3 regions of the Yersinia entomophaga genome follow, and region 3 is predicted to be linked to each of the others. Evidence: predicted binding sites of a transcription regulator. Region 3 holds the regulator's gene; each other region holds the start of a gene.

Region 1 (3,283 bases), 300 kb from region 3:
TGGCCGGTACCTATTATCTGCAATCGGGCCATTTTGACAGTCTGGTGATGCTACCGGCTACCGCCTGCGGTTTATTGGCCACTGCGGTGTTAAACATTAATAATCTGCGCGATATCGAAAGCGATGCGGCCAACGGCAAAAATACCCTCGCCGTGCGTTTGGGCCCACAGCGCGCCCGTTATTATCACGCCGTATTAATCACCGCCGCGATTGCCTGTCTGGCGTTGTTTAGCCTGCTTTATCTGCACCGCTGGACCGGCTGGATCTTTGTTCTGGCTATTCCGCTACTGGTAAAACACGCGATTTATGTACTGCGCGAGCCAACCGCCGCAGGCATGCGTCCGATGCTGGAACATATGGTAAAAGCTGCGCTGCTCACCAATATCCTGTTTGCCGTTGGTCTGGTATTTAACTAACGCGCCTTTTTCTGCCAATTCCCAGAAAACCCTGCGGATTGGCAGAATTTAACAATTGATGATTTTGCCAACAGTAGCCAGAAAGGGATATACTGACTATCCCAGCCGCAACCAGACATTAATCCTATGAAATATGATACTTCCGAACTCTGTGACATCTATCATGAAGAGATAAATGTGGTAGAACCTCTGTTCTCCAATTTTGGCGGACGTACTTCATTTGGTGGCCAAATCACGACCGTAAAATGCTTCGAAGACAACGGGTTACTCTTTGACCTACTTGAGGAGAACGGGCGTGGACGCGTGCTGGTCGTTGACGGAGGTGGTTCAGTGCGCCGAGCGCTGGTCAACGCAGAATTGGCTAGCTTGGCGGCCGCGAATGAATGGGAAGGCATTGTGGTTTACGGTGCCGTCCGTCAGGTAGACGATCTGGCCGAACTGGACATTGGCATTCAGGCTATGGCTGCTATTCCGGTAGGTGCTGCTAGCGAAGGCATCGGCGAAAGCGATATTCGCGTGAACTTCGGCGGCGTAACTTTCTTCTCCGGCGATCATCTGTATGCTGATAATACAGGGATTATTCTGTCGGAAGATCCGCTGGATATCGAATAACACCGACTCGGTTATACCAAACGAATTCTATAAGAAAGGGCGATATAAATATCGCCCTTTTGCTTTTGCGCTTAATCGGTTGCCAGCGCTATGGATGCCGAGAATAACCTCAGACCTCTTCCATTTTACCCAGCAGTGCGCGCAGACGATCCTGCCATACGTGCTGTTCTTGCTTTAGCTGCTCATTTTCACGCACTAACGCTTCACGGTTACCCGCTGCGTCCTGAACCTCTTGGGACAGGGTGTTGTTTTTTTCTTTCAGCTCTTCAATTTCCATCTGCAACAAAGTGATGGTATCAATCGCCTGCTGAACTTTACCTTCCAGTTTCTCAAATACTTCAAATGACATTCTTTAGTCCCCTCATGATCGCAAGGCGTACATCTATTGGTAGCGGTCGCATTTTGAAGATGCAACCACTGCGAATATCCATCGCGCTATATATTCATCGAACTCGGTAACAAGCGCTGTATTTTAACGCGCCCCCGTAAACAGCGGCGCAGCTTGATTAAAACGATTGTATGTAGCCTGTCTCCCCCTGTCTAGCGACATACCGGCACAAAGCACAGTCTCTCGCAATTTACCTAGCGCCACTATCAGCAAATGCTGAAAACCTGCGGCCTGTTATCGCGTCATATTTTACATATTTACAACAATGGAAAGTAAAAGCACTGGTCTGATCACACTTTCAGAAAGCACTAACACCCACGCGTTACGCGAATTCGCTCATTTTTATGACAAGGCACACAGATTTCGATTTCGCTATTTCTCGTTTGTGCTCGTTAACGATAAATTCACATAAACCCCAAGGATGAATTTGGGGAAAAAACAATAAATACCCTATAACTCTCTGTCTGTAGGACATCACTATGAGCCAAACATCAAGTCCGACCCTAAAAGGCCAGTGCATTGCGGAATTTCTTGGCACCGCTTTGCTGATATTTTTTGGCGTTGGCTGTGTTGCCGCATTAAAATTAGCCGGTGCAAGTTTCGGCCAATGGGAAATCAGTATTATCTGGGGTCTAGGCGTCGCCATGGCCATTTATCTAACGGCAGCCATTTCAGGGGCGCACCTTAACCCCGCCGTCACTATCGCTCTGTGGCTGTTTGCCTGTTTTGATCGCAAAAAAGTCCTTCCTTATATTGTGGCTCAGGTTGTTGGCGCATTCTGCGGCGCGGCTCTGGTCTACGGCCTGTACTACGGCCTGTTTGTTGATTTCGAACAAACCCACCAAGTGGTACGCGGCGGTAGCGAAAGCCTGAATCTGGCAGGAATTTTCTCTACTTACCCAAATGCCCACATCACCGTTTTCCAAGCTTTCCTGGTTGAAACCGTGATTACCGCCATTCTGATGTGCCTGATTCTGGCGTTGACCGACGACGGTAACGGCATTCCACGCGGCCCGCTGGCTCCCCTGCTGATTGGTATCCTGATTGCGGTTATTGGTGCTTCGATGGGGCCATTGACTGGCTTTGCGTTGAACCCGGCTCGTGATTTCGGCCCTAAGGTATTTGCTTATCTGGCTGGCTGGGGCGATATCGCCTTCACGGGCGGGCGTGATATTCCTTACTTCCTGGTACCGATTTTCGGACCTATAGTAGGCGCATTATTAGGTGCATTCGGCTACCGCGCACTGATTGGCCGCCATTTGCCATGTGACGTCTGCGTTGTGGAAGAAGATGCTTCCACCAGCACCACCGAACGTAAAGCGTAATCCAGACACTGGAATAAACGGTAACTAAAGCAGGCTTATTATTATGACAACAGAAAATAATACTGAAAAAAAATACATCGTTGCTCTCGACCAAGGCACCACCAGCTCCCGCGCCGTTGTGCTGGATCATGACGCCAACATCGTGAGCGTTTCCCAACGGGAATTTACCCAAATTTATCCAAAAGCCGGCTGGGTTGAACACGACCCAATGGAAATCTGGGCTACGCAAAGCTCAACTCTGGTAGAAGTGCTGGCAAAAGCCGATATTCGCTCCGATCAAATCGCCGGTATCGGTATCACCAACCAGCGTGAAACCACCATCGTATGGGAAAAAGAAACCGGTAAGCCAATTTATAACGCCATTGTCTGGCAGTGTCGTCGCACCGCAGAAATCTGCGAAAAACTGAAAAAAGACGGGCTGGAAGAGTATATCCGCCACAATACCGGCCTGGTGGTTGATCCCTATTTCTCCGGCACTAAGGTGAAATGGATTCTGGATCACGTGGAAGGCGCTCGTGAACGCGCCAAACGCGGCGAACTAT
Region 2 (3,283 bases), 180 kb from region 3:
AGCGCTCCGCAACATCGGTAACTCGATCCAGATAATGGTCGTGTAAAACCACCAACTCATTATCTTTAGTCATCACTAAATCTTGTTCTAAGTAATCGGCTCCCTGAGCATAAGCCATCGCTTTCGACGGTAAGGTATGTTCTGGCAAATAGCCGCTGGCACCGCGATGTGCGATGACAATTTTCTCTGCGGCCTGAGCTACTCCGGCCATTGATGAGGCCAGAATAATGCCAGCTACCAAGGCTTTAACGTGAGTTTGCATGGTTTACCTACTCCACTTTTGGTTTTAGGGTACAAAAAAGGCCGTGTCGCCAAAGATAACGGCACGGCCTGAAACGCTGAGATTGACTACCGAGCCTTAGTTAGCGCGGTTTTTTGCCATCTCTTCGTGATGTTTTTTCTCGCTGAACATAACGACGATCAGTAATAGAACCGCCAGAATGCTGCCGCCAATCATCACCATAAAGCCGCCGTCCCAACCGAAGAAGTCAACGGTATAACCAACGATGGCGCTAGCTGCAACCGATCCGCCCAGATAACCGAACAGACCGGTGAAGCCCGCCGCAGTGCCTGCCGCTTTCTTCGGTGCCAGTTCCAGCGCATGCAGACCAATCAGCATTACTGGGCCATAAATCAGGAAGCCGATGGTGATCATACAGGCCATATCAATGCCTGGGTTGCCGACCGGGTTCAGCCAGTAAATGATGGTGGCAATAGTGACCAGTATCATAAAGAACACGCCGGTTGCACCGCGGTTACCTTTAAACACTTTATCGGACATCCAGCCGCACAGCAGCGTTCCTGGAATCCCGGCATATTCATACAAGAAATAGGCCCATGAGGATTTATCCAGAGCGAAGTGTTTCACTTCTTTCAGGTAGGTTGGTGACCAGTCCAGAATGCCGTAACGCAGCAGGTATACGAATACGTTGGCAATGGCGATATACCACAGCAATTTATTCGGCAGAATGTATTGCATGAAGATCTGTTTAGCCGTCAGTTCTTCTTCTGCTTCTTTCGAGTAATCGTCTGGATAGTCGTTTTTGTACTCTTCAATCGGTGGTAAACCGCAGGATTGAGGGGTATCGCGCATCAGACCGAAAACGATCAACGCCACTAAAATGGCACCGAAAGCAGGCATATATAACGCGGCTTTCCAGTCGTTAAACCAGGCCATCCCCAGCAGGAACAGCAATGGCGGCAGACCACCACCGACGTTATGGGCGCAGTTCCAAACGGATACGATGCTGCCACGCTCTTTCTTCGACCACCAGTGAACCATGGTTCGACCGCACGGAGGCCAGCCCATTCCCTGGAACCAACCGCACAGGAAGAGTAGAACGAACATCACGGCAATGCTGGAGGTAGCCCAAGGGACAAAGCCCATAAACAGCATCACGGCGGCGGCCAGAATCAAACCGGCGGAGAGAAACACGCGTGGGTTTGAGCGGTCGGAAACCGAACCCATGATAAATTTAGAGAAACCGTAAGCAATGGAAATACCGGATAAGGCAAAACCCAAATCCCCACGGGAGAAGCCCTGCTCGATCAAATACGGCATGGCCAATGTAAAGTTTTTGCGAACCAAATAATAGGCAGCGTAACCGAAGAAGATGCCCATAAATATTTGCCAGCGTAATCGGCGATAAGTCGGATCAATCCGATCTTCTGACAGCCGGGCTTGGTGAGCCGCAGGCTTAAATATACTCAACATGAGTGCCTCCAATGGCGTTATACGTACTTTTTGATCCCAGCATAGCCTGGTGTCTAGCGGGTGGTTGAACTGCCAACCTGGTTATCGTTTATGTTCTATAACGAGCGCAATGCTAGATAAAAACGCGTTGTTTATCTGTGAGGGATGGCGCAATTGTTACAGTTTTATGTAAGCGGGTGCGATTTTGAGCGATTGGTTAACGATTTGAAATAAAAAGTGGGTGCTCCTGTGTGACTTTGATCACAATCATGGTTTTTATCCATCATTTGGTTTTCGTTTTTGGTTCGTTTTTGTTCCTTATCAAACAATGACCCTAATTATTGTGTCTCAATAGATGTAAAATTGACCGCCAGGCGGTTGTCTATAGAGTGGGGTCTTTCATGACGAACAGTTCTCCTTACAGCGAAACGGATGTCATCATCATTGGCGGCGGCGCCACCGGTGCGGGCATAGCTAGAGACTGCGCCCGCCGTGGGTTAGGCTGTATTTTACTGGAGCGACACGACATCGCTACCGGTGCGACTGGCAGGAATCACGGCTTGCTGCACAGCGGCGCGCGCTATGCGGTAACCGACGGCGAATCAGCCAAAGAATGTATTGAAGAGAATCGTATCCTCAAACGTATTGCCCGCCACTGTATTGAACCAACCAATGGCTTGTTTATCACGCTGCCAGAAGATTCTCTCGAATATCAGCAGCAATTTATCACCCGCTGCCAGTTGGCGGGTATTGACGCGGAAGCGATCGATCCGGCGTTGGCGCTGCGAATGGAACCGGCGGCCAATCCGGCCATGATTGGTGCAGTTAAAGTACCTGACGGCACCGTTGACCCTTTCCGTCTCACCGCCGCCAATATGCTGGACGCTCGCGAACATGGCGCTAATGTACTGACATATCATGAAGTTATTGGTCTTATCCGTCAGGGTGACCGAGTGACCGGCGTGAGCGTTTTCGATCACAAAAACCAGCGCCAGTATAAAATTCATGCCCGAATCGTGGTTAACGCCGCAGGCATTTGGGGGCAACACATTGCCGAGTATGCCGATCTGCGAGTGCGAATGTTCCCTGCGAAAGGCGCGTTACTGATTTTGGGGCACCGCATTAATAACATGGTGATTAACCGTTGCCGCAAACCGGCCGACGCCGATATTTTAGTGCCGGGAGACACTATTTCACTGATCGGTACGACCTCAACGCATATTGATTATGACCAGATAGACAACATGATCGTCACGCCACAGGAAGTGGATATTTTGATTCGGGAAGGATCGAAACTGTCGCCGAAACTGGCGGCAACCCGCATTTTACGCGCCTATGCTGGCGTTCGTCCTCTGGTCGCCAGCGACGACGATCCGAGCGGCCGTAACGTTAGCCGCGGTATTGTTTTGCTGGATCACGCCAGCCGCGATGGGCTGGAGGGTTTTATCACCATTACTGGTGGCAAATTAATGACTTACCGGTTAATGGCAGAATGGGCGACGGATAAAGTGTGTGAAAAACTGGGGCATCAGGCCAGTTGCACCACGGCACAAGAGCCGCTGCCCGGTTCTCGCCAGTCCGCAGAACAGA
Region 3 (3,283 bases):
GGTGGGCCGGAAAGTTGGCTAAAGGCAGCGAGCTGCTGCTCTATCTGCCGTAAATCCCCTTTGATTAATTGCATCGGTTGCCACTGCGGGACAGTCAGAGTCTCCACCCCGGCAAGGCTTTGCCCTGAGAACTCCACCAAAAATACGCTCTTCTCTTTATTCAGTTCATCAAAACTGAGAGGAATCGGGGAGCCGCTATAGCGAATATGCTCCGACTTTGCTACCTGCTGAGCGCGGTGGATATGGCCCAGAGCGATATAATCAGCGGGGGGGAAAGCCTGAGCAGGGAAGGCGTCAAGCGTGCCGATATAAATGTCTCGAACTGAGTCGGAGGTGCTGACGCCTACGGTCGTTAAGTGACCCGTGGCGATAATGGGCAAGGGTAATGCTAGCCGCTTGCGCAGGTTGACCGCCGTTTGATAAAGCTGCTGATAATGTGCCGCGATGGCTTCTTGTAGTGCTAATTGTTTTTGCGATCCGGATTCTCCCGCCTGACTGGCGATCAGATCTCTTGGGCGTAGAAAAGGGATCGCACACAGAATGGCTCCGGGCTGATCTTCACGATCGTGTAGAATGAAAACCTGTTGTTCCAGATCGTTGCTGGCGTGGGCAATCACCTTGGTATTGAGATAGGCCAACAGTTCGCGTGACTCATTTAAGGTTGCGACAGAATCATGGTTACCGCCAAGAACCACTAACTGACAGCCCGTCGGCTGAAGATCGACCACAAACCGGTTATATAACTCGCGGGCGTAGCTCGGTGGCGAACCTGTGTCGAAGATATCGCCGGCAACAATTAACGCATCAACCTGATGTTCTTCAACTTTTTGGATTAGCCAGCGTAAAAAAGCCTGATGCTCCGCCGCCCGGCTTTTGGTGAAGAAATACTGGCCTAAGTGCCAGTCTGAGGTATGTATAATGCGCATAAAACTCCCGCTAGGGCAGGTAATCAATGGCGCTGATTATAAACGTTGAGAAGGGGATGTCGCGGTTAAAAAGGAGGATTGGTTGAAATCCCAGAACGGCTTCGCAAAGTTGCTGAAATAACCTTGCAACACCCTTTCGGTTAGCCGCTATGCTTATTGGCTGCAAAGGGATGGTTTTTTTCATAAAACTGTCATAAAACTGACGCATAATGGCGCGGAAATCAAATAGCAACCGCTAACATATTGGCAGGATTGACGATGGCAAGACGCATACTGGTGGTGGAAGACGAAGCGCCGATTCGCGAGATGGTGTGTTTTGTGCTGGAGCAAAACGGCTACCAACCGTTAGAAGCCGAAGATTATGACAGCGCGGTTACGCGCTTGTCCGAGCCTTTCCCTGATTTGGTACTGCTAGACTGGATGTTGCCAGGCGGCTCTGGGATTCAGTTTATCAAGCATATGAAACGTGAAGCCATGACCCGGGATATTCCGGTGATGATGCTGACCGCCCGCGGTGAAGAAGAGGATCGGGTGCGCGGGCTGGAAGTGGGAGCCGACGATTACATTACCAAGCCTTTTTCTCCCAAAGAGCTTGTTGCCAGAATCAAAGCGGTGATGCGCCGAATTTCACCGATGGCCGTGGAAGAGGTGATTGAAATGCAAGGGTTAAGTCTCGATCCTTCTTCTCATCGGGTCATGGCTAACGAAAAAGCGTTAGACATGGGGCCAACCGAGTTTAAATTACTGCATTTCTTTATGACTCACCCGGAGCGGGTTTACAGCCGCGAGCAGTTGCTAAATTATGTTTGGGGCACTAACGTTTATGTGGAAGACCGCACTGTTGATGTCCATATCCGCCGTTTACGCAAGGCGCTTGAATCCGAAGGGCATGACAAAATGGTGCAAACCGTCCGGGGCACCGGATACCGTTTCTCAACGCGCTATTAAGTATGTAGTGCCGGAGAATGTGTCGTGCTAGAACGCTTATCATGGAAAAGGCTGGCTATTGAGCTGGCACTTTTTTGTCTGCCCGCGCTATTGCTCGGGCTTTTCATTGGTTATCTCCCTTGGCTATTACTGGTTTCAGTATTGGCAGCGCTGATCTGGAATTTTTATAACCAGCTTAAACTTTCTCATTGGCTATGGTTAGACCGAAGCATGACGCCACCGGCCGGACGCTGGAGCTGGGAGCCGCTGTTTTATGGTCTTTATCAGATGCAACTGCGTAATCGGCGGCGGCGGCGTGAGCTGGCGCTGTTGATAAAACGTTTCCGCAGCGGCGCTGAATCCTTGCCCGATGCGGTGGTTATGACGACCGTAGAGGGAAATATCTTTTGGTGTAATGGATTAGCGCAGAATTTACTGGGCTTTCGTTGGCCGGAAGATAACGGCCAGCACATTCTTAACCTGCTGCGTTACCCGGAATTTACCCATTATCTGCAACAGCAGGAATTCAGCCGCCCATTGACCGTGCAGCTTAATAATGGCCATTACGTTGAGTTTCGCGTTATGCCTTATTCAGAAGGGCAATTACTGATGGTGGCGCGAGATGTGACGCAAATGCGTCAACTGGAAGGCGCGCGGCGAAATTTCTTTGCCAACGTTAGCCATGAATTACGGACGCCGTTAACTGTACTGCAAGGCTATCTGGAAATGATGCACGATCAGGAACTGGACGCGGCATTGCGCGGTAAAGCCTTGAATACCATGCAAGAGCAGACCAAACGGATGGACGGTTTGGTGAAGCAATTATTGACGTTATCAAAAATCGAAGCAGCACCAAATGTGGATATGAATGAGCGAGTGGATATTCCACTGATGCTGAAGCTACTACAGCATGAGGTTCAGGCGTTAAGCAGCGGTCGCCATGAGATTACTTTCCGCGTGAATGAACAGCTTAAAGTGTTTGGTAATGAAGACCAGTTGCGCAGTGCCGTATCCAATCTGGTGTATAACGCGGTAAATCACACGCCAACCGGTACAAAAATCGAAGTGTGCTGGCAATTGACGCCGCAGGGCGCTCAGTTTCAGGTCAGTGATAACGGGCCGGGCATTGGGCCGGAGCACGTTCCTCGTCTTACCGAGCGCTTCTATCGGGTAGATAAAGCCCGTTCGCGGCAAACCGGCGGAAGTGGGCTTGGGCTGGCGATTGTTAAACATGCGCTGAGTCACCACGATGCGCGTTTAGAGGTCATGAGTGAAATTGGTTTGGGGACGCGTTTTGTCTTCACCTTACCGAAGCGATTGATTGTTCCCACGGTTTTAGCTGAGAATGCGGTCAAAACCTAGGCTTTACGGACGATATTCTGATGATGAAATGGAGCAAAACGGCGTTACTGGGTGCAATGTTATGGGTC

What was found. Region 3 encodes PhoB, which activates phosphate uptake and scavenging genes when phosphate is short. Its sites were predicted from a motif close to CTGTCATAAAACTGNCNNAT; they were not measured.
Positions count from the first base shown of each region.
Region 1: a site for PhoB is predicted at 1,748-1,767, ahead of PL78_RS07875 (MIP/aquaporin family protein). Genes of this name have one in related genera too.
Region 2: a site for PhoB is predicted at 1,868-1,887, ahead of glpT (glycerol-3-phosphate transporter). Genes of this name have one in related genera too.

Region 1 is NZ_CP010029.1:1,728,649-1,731,931, forward strand. Features, by position in the region: gene PL78_RS07860 (1,4-dihydroxy-2-naphthoate polyprenyltransferase) at 1-416, shown strand, start outside; gene rraA (ribonuclease E activity regulator RraA) at 543-1,028, shown strand; gene zapB (septal ring assembly protein ZapB) at 1,138-1,377, opposite strand; gene PL78_RS07875 (MIP/aquaporin family protein) at 1,896-2,741, shown strand; gene glpK (glycerol kinase GlpK) at 2,785-3,283, shown strand, end outside.
Region 2 is NZ_CP010029.1:1,611,602-1,614,884, reverse strand. Features, by position in the region: gene glpQ (glycerophosphodiester phosphodiesterase) at 1-262, opposite strand, end outside; gene glpT (glycerol-3-phosphate transporter) at 359-1,714, opposite strand; gene glpA (anaerobic glycerol-3-phosphate dehydrogenase subunit A) at 2,095-3,283, shown strand, end outside.
Region 3 is NZ_CP010029.1:1,432,867-1,436,149, reverse strand. Features, by position in the region: gene sbcD (exonuclease subunit SbcD) at 1-926, opposite strand, end outside; gene phoB (phosphate response regulator transcription factor PhoB) at 1,185-1,874, shown strand; gene phoR (phosphate regulon sensor histidine kinase PhoR) at 1,899-3,215, shown strand; gene PL78_RS06505 (PstS family phosphate ABC transporter substrate-binding protein) at 3,239-3,283, shown strand, end outside.